3 regions of the Streptococcus milleri genome follow, and region 2 is predicted to be linked to each of the others. Evidence: predicted binding sites of a transcription regulator. Region 2 holds the regulator's gene; each other region holds the start of a gene.
What was found. The regulator Rex, encoded in region 2, represses fermentation and respiration genes when NADH is low (regulators of the CRP and FNR family bind a similar motif). The targets are predictions, from matches to a motif close to TTGTGAANTANTTCACAA.

Region 1: EL087_RS01590 (class II fructose-bisphosphate aldolase) is a predicted target of Rex. The motif match lies at 1,951-1,968, and genes of this name have one in related genera.
Region 3: adhE (bifunctional acetaldehyde-CoA/alcohol dehydrogenase) is a predicted target of Rex. The motif match lies at 2,068-2,085, and genes of this name have one in related genera.

Annotation. Positions count from the first base shown of each region.
Region 1 is NZ_LR134288.1:310,790-315,081, reverse strand. Features, by position in the region: gene EL087_RS01605 (LytTR family DNA-binding domain-containing protein) at 1-121, opposite strand, end outside; tRNA gene EL087_RS01600 (tRNA-Thr) at 335-407, opposite strand; gene EL087_RS01595 (GNAT family N-acetyltransferase) at 458-919, opposite strand; gene EL087_RS01590 (class II fructose-bisphosphate aldolase) at 1,024-1,905, opposite strand; tRNA gene EL087_RS01585 (tRNA-Leu) at 2,109-2,194, opposite strand; gene EL087_RS01580 (peptide ABC transporter substrate-binding protein) at 2,395-4,292, opposite strand, start outside.
Region 2 is NZ_LR134288.1:1,035,662-1,039,953, reverse strand. Features, by position in the region: gene phoU (phosphate signaling complex protein PhoU) at 25-678, shown strand; gene radC (RadC family protein) at 765-1,445, shown strand; gene EL087_RS05125 (gamma-glutamyl-gamma-aminobutyrate hydrolase family protein) at 1,442-2,134, opposite strand; gene EL087_RS05120 (redox-sensing transcriptional repressor Rex) at 2,162-2,806, opposite strand; gene EL087_RS05115 (DUF1831 domain-containing protein) at 2,971-3,318, opposite strand; gene EL087_RS05110 (cysteine desulfurase family protein) at 3,324-4,292, opposite strand, start outside.
Region 3 is NZ_LR134288.1:65,474-69,765, forward strand. Features, by position in the region: gene EL087_RS00410 (acyltransferase family protein) at 1-1,763, shown strand, start outside; gene adhE (bifunctional acetaldehyde-CoA/alcohol dehydrogenase) at 2,124-4,292, shown strand, end outside.

The DNA.
Region 1 (4,292 bases), 720 kb from region 2:
ACGGCTTAGCAACTTCTTCCAGAGAACGCTGAACGCGCTCTATCTGCTCATCAAAGCGAGGTGCCTTAATGACAATTTCTGCTTCTTCTAGATTAGAATCTAGCTCTACTCGAATCTTCATAAACGCTCCCTCGTTTTTCTTTATTTTATTATAACAATTGGTTCGTGAAATTCAAGTGATTTTCAGTAAGTGGTTCCTTTCGAGACGCAAGTGGTTGTAAAATTTGGATATCCTACTTGTTTTTCATAAGCTGGTCAGATGCGATTAGCTTTTTTTACACAACAATACTTAACAATAAACAAAAAGCCTTCAATCAATGAAGACCTTCAATAATGCCGATTATAGGGCTTGAACCTACGACCTACGCGTTACGAGTGCGTTGCTCTACCAACTGAGCTAAATCGGCATTCAACACATTCTTATTCTAACACGTCAAATTTTTTTGTCAAGAAGTTTTTAGGAAATTTTCTTGATTAAAACCATGCAGGGATTGTGTGAATCCCACAGTTGAGGGAAGATTTCTAATTTTTTAAAACCTTGAGCCTGATAGAAAGCATTAGTTCTATCGTAGATTGGATAATGACCCGGTGCCACTGTTTTGACTTGTAAATAGTCAACTTGTTGTCTTGCTGCCATTTCCAAAACATTCACTAGCTTTGACCCAATCCCTTGTCTATGATATTCTTTCTTGATAGCTAGGCAGTCAATCTCTGCACAGTCTTCGCTAGAATAGGACAAACTAATAAAACCAAGTGGATCATCCCCCTCATAAGCTCCCCAGACACGAAGTTTCCCAGCCGCCTCAATATAGGCTTGAGTACTATCTGGAATACCAAACCACTCTGGTAAATCAGCCAAAATCTCAGCTGCAATCGCTAACTTCTGCTCCTCTTTCTTGATTTCTTTAATCTGAGTCATTCCTCTCTCCCACTCCTGCCAACAAATTTTTATCTTTTATGTATTCAACAATCAACAAAAATCCCGCACAAGGCGAGATTTTCTTGTTTATTTGGTAAGCCTAATTAAGCTTTACCTTCTGAACCAAATACATCGATACGTTCTTCAACAGCTTCTGTAATGGCTTCAAAACCTGGTTTCAAGAATTTACGTGGGTCAAAAAGTTTCTTCTTATCGTATTCTGCTTCGTTTGCTTCGTATTCAGCAACGAATTTACGAGTAGCTTTTGCAAAAGCAATTTGACATTCAGTGTTTACATTTACTTTAGCAACACCCAATTTGATAGCTGCTTGGATTTGGTCATCAGGAATACCTGAACCACCGTGAAGTACGATTGGGAATCCAGGGACAGCTTCTGTCAATTTTTGCAAGTGGTCAAGGTGAAGACCTTTCCAGTTAGCTGGGTATGGTCCATGAATGTTACCAATACCTGCTGCAAGGAAGTCAATTCCAGTTTCAACCATTGCTTTTGCATCTTCGATTGGAGCTAATTCACCGTCACCGATGATACCGTCTTCTTCACCACCGATTGTACCAACTTCAGCTTCTACTGACACGCCATTTGCATGCGCAAATTCAACAACTTTGCGAGCTTTTTCAAGGTTTTCTTCAACTGGAAGATGAGAACCATCAAACATAACTGAAGTGTAACCAACTTTGATACATTCAAGTGCATCTTCATAATGACCATGGTCAAGGTGAATAGCAACTGGTACAGTAATTCCCATTGATTCTACAAGGTTTTCGATGAGAAGTTTACATACTTTGTAACCACCCATATATTTAGCAGCACCCATAGAAGTTTGGATAAGAACTGGAGCTTTTTTAGCTTCTGCTGCACGCAAGATAGCTTGAGTCCACTCAAGGTTGTTTGTATTAAATCCACCAACTGCATAACCATTGTCACGAGCTGCTTGGACAAATTTTTCTGCTGAAACGATTGCCATTAGTACTAGGCCTCCTATTTATTTTTATGGGTTTTCCCATTTACATTGTTTATTTTATCACTTTTTAGGAAAAAATACCAGCATTTCCTAATCTTTTAAGCGTTTTCTCTTATAAAACTGTTTTTCCTGCTTCATATTTCAAAAATGATAAAACAAAATACAACTATAGTAACAAAAAAACCGGCCGAAGCCAGGTTATCTGATGCGGAGAGAGGGACTTGAACCCTCACGACCTAAAGCGGTCACAGGATCCTTAGTCCTGCGCGTCTGCCAATTCCGCCATCCCCGCGATTGGGTACCTTATTAGTATAACAGGATAGAAACTCCTTGTCAAGAAATTTTTTTGAAAAAATGTATCTGTCAGCACTTAAAATCACTCCCTAAAGCCAACTCTTATTTGAGACTTCTTCGATATAGGTTCTTTAGATAGGAACAACAAAAAGAAACTCCTACGAAGCTTGTCGTTCATAGAAGTTTCTTACATTTGTTTTATTTCACATGATTTTCGTAGTCATCTTGTGCTTTTTTATTAGAGGTTTCTTTTTCTTTTAGCCATTTCTTTTTGGCACTTTCGTATTCTTTTGTTGTTACAATCTTGTCTTGCAGTTTGACATATTTAAAATAACTGCTTGATCCACCTTTAATGCCGACTAGAGAATAAGAACGACTAAATGGAACTGTTTTCGTTACAGACGGTGTTCCCCCAAGAGACAGGTTTGGCATTGTCAAGCCACTATCAATTAACCACGCTTGTGCTTCGGCATATTTTTCATAGCGCTTCGTTTCATTGGTTTCAGCATTTGCTTCTGCTAGCATCTCTGTATATGTGTCCAGTCCAACTGCCTTAATCTTATCATTTTCTTGACCTGGTTCCAGACCAAAGTTTTGTAAACTACCACCATTTTTTGTATTCAAAGTATCTAAATAAGTAGATGGGTCTTGATAGTCACCAGACCAGCCACCATTATACAGATCATAGTCCTTTTGAGCAGCTGTATTAGCAAAATAACTGATATTATGTAATTCATCTGAACTCATTTGTTGAATATCAATGACAACATTTTCTGTGCCCAAGACAGACTCAACAGATTGCTTCATGGAACTTTCCCATTGAACACCAATTTTGCTTGTCTGATCAGCCGGTACATCTAAGTGAATAGGGAACTGAACACCTTTTGCTTGCAATTCTGCTTTAGCTTGAGCAAACTTCGCCTTGGCTTTTTCTGGATTGTAATAAGCATCTTGTGCATCGACCAAATTCATATTTGACCATTCTGAACCATAGTTTACCAATTTAGAAGACACAACATCACCAAACGTTTTATCACCGATAGAAACAAATGTTGGTGGCACGAGTGTGTTCCGCAATACCTTTGTCGCTCCGTCTTTCCCATTACTTTGTGCACCATAAGAAGTACGATTATAGGCAAAGTTGATAGCTTGGCGGAAAGCTTTATTTAGCACCGCTTCTTGGGTCGCAGCCTTTTGAGCATCTGTTTTCTTAGATGTATGGTTGTAAGACTGACGATTTAAATTAAAGTTATAATAGTAGCTGGTCGCATCTTGCAAACTATAGATGATATTGTTAGCATATTGTTTCTTAACAGAAGCAAAACTAGAGCTATTTGGATAAAGACGAGCTGCACTATAGGCACCATCTGTGAAGTTACGGATAAGGGCTTCTTGGTCAGAACCATCATAATATGTCAATTTGATATTGTCCAAATGAACATTCTTTTTATCATAGTAATGAGGATTTTTAGCAAATTCCATAGAAGACTTGGCTGTCAGAGACTTCAACAGATAAGGACCATTGTATAGAATGCTGGTTGGTTTTACAGAACCAAAATTTTTTCCTTGTGATTTCAAGAAATCTGCATTAACTGGGAAGAGGATATTATTGGTCGTTTTTGAATTCCAATAAGTCTCTGCACGGCTGAGTGTATACTGTACTGTATAGTCATCTAGAGCTTTTACTCCAACCGTTGAAAAATCTTTCGTTTCACCCTTGATGTAAGCATCTAAACCTTTGACAGAATCTTGAACGAGGTAAAGAGCTTCTGATTTATTATCTGCGGCGTATTTCAAGCCAGTTACAAAGTCTTGCGCTTTTACACTTGCGTACTCTTCACCTTCTGATGTGTACCATTTAGCATCTTTACGTAATTTATACGTATATGTCAAGCCATCTTTGGAGACTGTCCATGACTTAGCAAGCGCCGGAACTAAATTTCCGTACTGGTCATTTTCCAATAATCCATCAACTAAGTTAGTCACAACATCTGAAGTTGTCGCACGGTTCGCCATCAGATAATTTAGCGTGTCTGGATCTTGTGTATACACGTATGAATAAGTTGATGTGCTAGAAGCTGACTTGCCACAACCTG
Region 2 (4,292 bases):
TTAGATCTTAGGAAAGGAAAATTTATGCTTAGAGTACAATTTGAAGAAGACTTAGCAAAACTCCATAACCAATTTTATGCAATGGGAAATGAAGTTTTGTCACAGATTAATCGCACAGTTCGTGCATTTGTGACCCACGACCGTGAATTAGCAAAAGAAGTAATCGAAGAAGACGCAGAAGTGAATGAATATGAAGTAAAGTTGGAGAAAAAATCTCTGGAAATCATTGCTTTGCAGCAGCCTGTTTCGCAAGACTTACGAACCGTTATTACAGTTTTGAAGGCTAGTAGTGATGTGGAAAGAATGGGTGACCACGCTGTTTCCATTGCACAGGCAACGATTCGCATGAAGGGAGAAGTTCGTATCCAGTCTGTTGAGGAAGAAATCAGCAAAATGGGACGCGATGTCAAAAATTTTGTGGAAGCAGCACTTGATCTTTACCTTAATGGCGATGTGGACAAGGCTTACGAAATAGCAGCTATGGATGAGAAAATCAATCAGTATTTTGATGATATTCGTGATTTAGCTACACAAGAAATTAAGGCAAATCCAGATTTGATTGTTACAGGTCGTGATTACCTCCAAGTTATTTCGTACTTAGAACGCATTGGTGATTACGCTAAAAATATCTGTGAATGGGTTGTTTATTTTGAAACAGGTAAAATTGTTGAAATGTAAATACTAACTTAAAAAATTTGAGAATCATTTCTCAGATTTTTTATTTTCCTCTTCTTTTTCCGAATAAGGATATGAGGAGGTTTTTTATGTATAGTATTTCATTTCAGGAAGATTCTTTGTTGCCAAGGGAACGTTTAGTCGCAGAAGGTGCAGAACAATTGAGCAATCAAGAATTGTTATCCATTCTTATCCGCACAGGCAATAAAAAAGAAACTGTTTTTCAAGTTTCTCAACGAATTTTATCAACTATTTCTAGTTTGAATGATTTGCGCAATATGACGCTACAAGAATTGCAATCAATCTCTGGAATTGGTCGTATCAAAGCTATTGAATTGCAAGCCATGATTGAATTAGGCCAGCGAGTCAGTAAGGCAGAATTGATTACGCAAGAGCAAATTTTAGGTAGTCAAAAGTTAGCGAAAAAAATGCAACAGGAATTGGGGCATAAGAAGCAGGAACACCTTGTAGCTTTATATTTGAATACTCAAAACAAAATCATTCATCAGCAGACGATTTTTATTGGTAGTGTGTCACGCAGTATTGCAGAACCACGAGAAATTCTGCATTATGCTGTGAAACACATGGCGACATCCATTATTTTGGTGCACAATCATCCATCAGGAGCTGTACTGCCAAGCAAAAATGACGATGAAGTGACCAAACATGTAAAAGAAGCGTGTGAGCTAATGGGCTTCATCTTACTGGATCATCTCATCATCGCAGAGAAAGATTATTATAGTTATCGCGAAGAAACAGACTTGATTTAAAGCTTATTAACAACATAGTCAAACAGCATTCGATCTTTAGGACGTGTTTCAAATAAGAATTCTGGATGCCACTGGACTCCCAGATAAGCGATTTCATCAGTTGTTGTAATGGCTTCAATGGTGTTGTCTTTCGGATCACGGGCAATGACTTCGACATTTTCTGCTAAATCTTTGATACTCTGATGATGGAAAGAGTTGATATGAGATACTTCGCCGTAAATTTTTTCCAAAACAGAACCGGATTTAGTGACTAGTTTTTGAGTAGTATATTCAGCAGAACTGTCTTGCCAATGGTGCTCAATATCTTGATAAAGAGTTCCACCCATTGCAATATTAAACAATTGCGTACCGCGGCAAACGGTAAAAATTGGTTTTTGTTGCTGGATAGCTTCATGGATTAAGGCTAATTCAAACAAATCACGCTCCAAATAGTAATCATCACTGTCAATTGTTTTTTCTTCGCCATAGAATTGTGGTGATACATTTTGCCCACCCGTTAGGATAAGTTTGTCAATCATCTGGATGTAGCGCCGTGCCATATCTGCATCTCCGATTGGCAATATGATGGGAGTTCCACCAACTTCTTTTACGCCCTCTACAAATCCCTTAGCAGCATAACTCATGATGGCAAATTCATCTTCAGGGTTTGGTCTTTCATTTCCAGTAATGCCGATAATAGGTCTCTTCATAAATAAATGTTTGCTCTTTCTAATTACTTAATGCTCTTTTTTCATAAAATAAAGGAGTGTTTGTAGCTCACTTGTCAAATCAACATATTGAACAACAACATCTTTTGGAACGGTTAAGTGAACAGGAGAAAAACTGAGGATACCTTTTACACCAGCTTCTACAAGCACGGTTGCAACCTCTTGCGCTTTTGCACTAGGAACTGTTAAAATAGCTGTTTTAACATCCACACCTTTTAATTTGTTATTGATTTGTGAAATGCCATAAATAGGAATCCCGTCATTTGTAGTAGTCCCAACTTCAGGATGATCATCTGTATCAAATGCCATAACAATCTTCATTTTGTTCCGTTCGTGGAAACGGTAGTGGAGCAAAGCATGTCCCATGTTACCGATACCAACTAACATCACATTGGTAATGGAATTGTCATGAAGTAAGTCAGCAAAAAAATTCATGAGTTTTTTTACATCATAACCATATCCACGACGACCTAATTCGCCAAAATAAGAAAAATCTCGACGGACAGTTGCAGAATCAATCCCGATCGCATCTGCGATTTGTTTTGAATTGGCTTTTTCGATTTTTTCGGAATTAAATCGTTTGAAAATCCGATAATACAGAGAGAGCCTTTTAGCAGTTGCGCGTGGAATGGTTGTATTATTTTCAGATTTCACAAAATCACATCCTTTCAAAGACTATTTTATAGAAAGTTTGTGAAAAAATCAACTTATTTGATAAAAATAGAAAAGGAGTAGGACAAAATCAAAGATTTTTGGTTTGTTCCCTACTCTTTATTGTTTTACTAATGATTTAAAAATGAGTTTTTAAAGCTATTTGTTTATTGTTCTTGTTTAGTGAAAATACCACGTTCTACCAAGCTATCCATTAAGAAATAAAACTTTTCTTGAATGATGTGATTGTCTTCTGATTTAAAAATATTCACTAACCGAAGGCCAGATTTGTCTGTGATGTTGATTTTTACACCTGAAAGGTCTTTATTGATAATGATTTTTAATAGAAAACCATCCCCGCTATTGGGAACATTTTCTAATAAGCGTGTTAATTCGTAATTTCCGACTTTTGTTTCGGCAAATGTGTTATCACGCAAAGTAAATTTTTTTACATTTTCTCCAAGAGAGTAACTGTAGGGGCAGTCTTTTAAGTGAATAGTGGTCTGAAAAGCCATCTATTTTATCCTCCTAAAATTTCTTTTAATGTTGTAGTAAATTGTCGAACTTCTTCTGAAGTATTTTGCTCCGAGAAACTAATGCGAATAGATTCCCTTAAGCGTTCTGAATCGCTACCATAAAAAGCTTTAAGCACATGACTTGGCTCAACCGTTCCGGCCGTACAAGCAGAGCCAGTTGAGATAGAGATTCCAGCCAAGTCTAAACGCATGAGCAATAAATCGTTAGCCTGATTTAGAAAGCCAAGATTTACGACATAGGGAAGTAGGTGTGAATCATTATTTATATAGTAATGGATTCCGTCAAGTTCAGAGAGAAGTTGATGTTTCAAACTTTCAACATGTTCCATGTTTTCTTGGTAGCAATTGAGGCTCTCTTTTAGAGCCGCAACCATACCGGCAATAGCCGCTAAATTCTCAGTTCCTGCACGCCTTTTATCCTCTTGATCTCCACCATGTAAAAATTTGTCAAATTTTACATGATTGAAGTACAAGAAGCCGATGCCTTTTGGACCATGAAATTTATGAGCTGATGCACTCATAAAGTCAATTCCTAGCTCGTCAGGATAGACAGGTAATTTACCTATAACTTGCACAGCATCCACATGATAAGTAGCGGGATGATGTTTCACAACGTCAGCAATTTCTTTGACTGGAAGCATATAGCCTGTTTCATTATTGGCATACATGGTTGAGACAAGTATTGTATCTTCTCGAAGGGCTTCTTTTATCTGTTGAGCCGTAATCTCTCCATTTTTAGGTTGGATATAAGTAGCTTCAAAGCCAAATTTATCCACCAGATATTCAATCGTTTCAAGAACCGAATGATGCTCAATAGCAGTAGTAATAATGTGTTTTCCTTGATCTTGATGGGCCAAGGCATATCCTTTTATGGCTGTATTGTTACTTTCTGTCCCACCAGATGTAAAGATGATATGTTGACTATTAGTATGAAGCAGTTCAGCAAGCTCTTG
Region 3 (4,292 bases), 890 kb from region 2:
TCTATCATTTCTTCCAGAAAGCTTTTCCTGGTGGGTTTATTGGTGTGGATATTTTCTTCACTTTCTCAGGCTTTTTGATTACGTCTCTTTTAATTGATGAATTTTCCAGAAACAAGGAAATTGATGTTAAAGGATTCTTAAGACGTCGCTTTTATCGGATTGTGCCACCGCTTGTCTTTATGATTTTGATTATCATGCCCTTTACTTTGCTGATTCGGAAGGATTTTGTGGCTGGTATTGGGACGCAAATCGCTGCTGTGCTCGGCTTTGTGACAAATTTTTATGAAATTTTGTCTGGTGGAAATTACGAGAGTCAATTTATCCAACATCTCTTTGTGCACACATGGAGCTTGGCGTTGGAAATGCACTACTATATCTTGTGGGGCTTGGCGACATGGTATTTAGCTAAGAAAAGTAAAACAGTCGGGCAATTTCGAGGGATTATCTTTCTCGTTTCGTTCGCTTTCTTCTTGATTAGTTTTCTTTCTATGTTTGTCAGAAGCTTCTTCGTTTCAAACTTTTCTGTGATTTACTTTTCAAGTTTCACGCATATCTTCCCGTTTTTTGCAGGAAGTATCTTAGCGACACTTTCGGGTGTGAGTGATTTGGGAGCACCTTTTCGTAAAATGGAGCAAGCGCTTGATTTGAAAAAGACCTTTTATCTACTTGGTGGTAGTTTTGTAGCTTTGCTATTATTAACGTTCCTCCTAAGATTTGATAATTTATTGACTTATCTGTTTGGTTTCCTTTTGGCAACGGTATTTTCAGTCGTGATGATTTTGGCAACACGTGTGCTTCATGATAAAACGTCGCATGTTGATGAGCCGCCTCTTATCACATTTATTGCAGATACGAGTTACGGCGTGTATTTGTTCCATTGGCCGTTTTACATCATCTTTTCCCAATTGATGGGCAATGGATGGGCAGTTCTATTGACAACCGTGTTTTCCTTTGCCTTGGCGGCTTTCTCTTTCTATCTGTTAGAGCCGACATTAGCAGGTAGAGAGCCAAAAGTATTTGGCTTGAAGATGGACATCAAGCAAATCACAACGCCTGTATTTTATAGTTTGATTCCATTAACACTGGTCGCTTTGGTCATGATCGTGACTGCTCCGAAAATTGGTGCTTTTGAAGAAAATTTGCTCGTCAATGGGTTAAATCAAGCTGACAGTAAAATGCAGATCACTCGTACCCAAGCTGATAATGTGAGTGCCAGTCAATACAATGTAGCAAAGGGTACGACCGTTATTGGAGATTCGGTAGCTTTGCGAGCAAGTGAATGGCTCAAGCAGGCTATGCCGGAAATTCAAGTGGATGCAGCAGTCAGTCGAAACTTAGAATCGGGCTTGCAAGTCTATCAAACTGATATTTCAAACAAGGTGCTTCTGGAAACAGTGGTCTTAGCCTTGGGAACCAATACGGTTGATAACTACGAAAGTTTGCTCAATCAATTTATTGAGAAACTACCGAAAGGACATCGTTTGGTTTTAGTGACGCCGTATGATGGTCGCACAGCACATAATGCTTCTAGCCTGGCAGTCAAAACCCGTCAGTATGAATTGGAATTGGCGAAAAAATACGATTATGTATTTGTAGCGGATTGGTATCAAACTGCTATCCAACACCCAGAAATTTGGTACGGAACTGACTATGTGCACTTTGGCTCGGAGACAACAACGATCACCAAGGGCGGTGAACTCTATGCACAAACCGTCAAACAAGCCATTGATGAAGCTGTGAAAAAAGGAACAGTGAAGAAATAATAGTAATAATTAGAAGTCATGGATTGCCTTGCGATTCATGACTTTTGTGTGCTTTAAAAAGATAGTAGGGTAGAACGAGGGTGTAGGAATACACAGCAAAAATGCTCTTTTTTACATAACTTTTGTTTTTGGAAATCTTGAAAAAGTATGTGAAATATATAATTTTAAGTTTTAAACTTCACAAACAATGTTTTAAAATATAGTAGAAAACTATATTTTGAAACAAATTCACAATATAAAAGAAAAAGTTTGTGAAGTTTACTTGAAAGTGTTTACAAGAGAAAGAAAATAAGGTATAATAATCTTGTGAAAAAATTAACAAAGGATTTGTAAAAGTCCTGAGAACCATTGGAGGAACACATGGCTGATAAAAAAACATTAACTCCCGAAGAAAAAAAGTTAGCTGCTGAAAAGCATGTTGACGAACTTGTTCAAAAAGGGTTAGTTGCTCTAGAAGAAATGAGAAAATTAAATCAAGAACAAGTGGACTACATTGTTGCAAAAGCTTCAGTTGCTGCTCTTGATGCGCACGGTATCTTAGCTGAGCATGCTGTTAAAGAAACAGGTCGCGGTGTCTTTGAAGACAAAGCAACAAAAAACCTTTTTGCCTGCGAACACGTTGTTAACAATATGCGTGGTGTTAAAACTGTTGGTGTGATTGAAGATGATCCTATTACAGGTTTAACGAAAATTGCTGAACCGGTCGGAGTAATCTGCGGAATCACTCCAACGACTAACCCAACTTCAACAGCGATTTTTAAATCATTGATTTCATTGAAAACGCGTAATCCAATTATCTTTGCTTTCCACCCATCTGCTCAAGAATCTTCTGCTCATGCGGCACAAATCGTACGTGATGCAGCGATTGCAGCAGGTGCACCTGAAAACTGTGTTCAATGGATTACACAGCCATCTATGGAAGCAACAACAGCTTTGATGAACCACGAAGGTATCGCAACAATCCTTGCGACTGGTGGGAACGCCATGGTAAAAGCTGCTTATTCATGCGGTAAACCTGCTCTTGGAGTTGGTGCTGGTAACGTTCCAGCTTACGTTGAAAAATCAGCAAATATTCGCCAAGCAGCACATGATATCGTGATGTCCAAATCGTTTGATAATGGTATGGTCTGTGCATCTGAGCAAGCTGTGATCATTGATAAAGAAATCTATGATGAATTTGTAACAGAATTCAAATCTTACCATACTTACTTTGTCAACAAGAAAGAAAAAGCGCTTTTGGAAGAATTCTGTTTTGGTGCAAAAGCCAACAGCAAGAACTGCGCTGGTGCAAAATTGAACCCAAATATTGTTGGTAAACCAGCTACATGGATTGCTGAGCAAGCAGGATTTAAAGTACCAGAAGGTACAAATATCTTGGCTGCTGAATGTGCAGAAGTTGGAATTAAAGAACCATTGACTCGTGAAAAATTATCACCTGTTATTGCGGTTTTGAAAGCTGAAGATACTGAAGATGGACTTAAAAAAGCTCGTCAAATGGTTGAATTTAATGGTCTAGGACACTCAGCTGCTATTCATACAAAAGACGAAGCTCTTGCAAAACGTTTCGGTACGGAAATAAAGGCAATGCGTATTATCTGGAACTCTCCATCTACCTTTGGTGGTATCGGTGATGTATACAACGCCTTCATTCCATCATTAACACTTGGATGTGGTTCATACGGACACAACTCAGTTGGTGATAACGTATCAGCTATCAACCTTCTTAACATCAAGAAAGTAGGGAAACGTAGAAATAATATGCAATGGTTTAAAGTTCCTTCAAAAATCTACTTCGAACGTAACTCAATTCAATATCTTCAAACTTGCGAAGGTATCGAACGTGTCATGATTGTTACCGATAAATCAATTGAAAAACTCGGTTTTGTACAACGTGTGATTGACCAATTGAATCTTCGTAAAAACAAAGTCACGATTCAAGTCTTCTCAGATGTTGAACCAGATCCAGATATCACAACAGTTCGTCGTGGTGTTGAAGTAATGCGCTCGTTTGAACCAGACACTATCATTGCCCTTGGTGGTGGTTCACCAATGGATGCGGCTAAAGGTATGTGGATGTTCTATGAACAGCCAGACGTTGACTTCGGTGACCTCGTTCAAAAATTCATGGATATCCGTAAACGCGCCTTCAAATTCCCATCACTTGGTAAGAAAGCACAATATATCGGTATTCCAACAACATCTGGTACAGGTTCAGAAGTAACACCGTTTGCAGTTATTTCTGATAAGGCAAATAATCGTAAATACCCTATCACTGACTACGCATTGACACCAACTATTGCAATTGTTGACCCTGCTTTGGTAGAATCTGTTCCAGCATTTATTGCTGCCGACACAGGTATGGATGTCTTGACACACGCAACTGAAGCTTATACTTCTAACTTTGCCAATGACTATACAGATGGTATTGCTCTTCAAACCATCAAGTTAGTCTTCAAATACTTGGAAAAATCTGTAAAAACGGCTGACCCAGAAGCCCGTGAAAAGATGCACAATGCCTCTACAATGGCT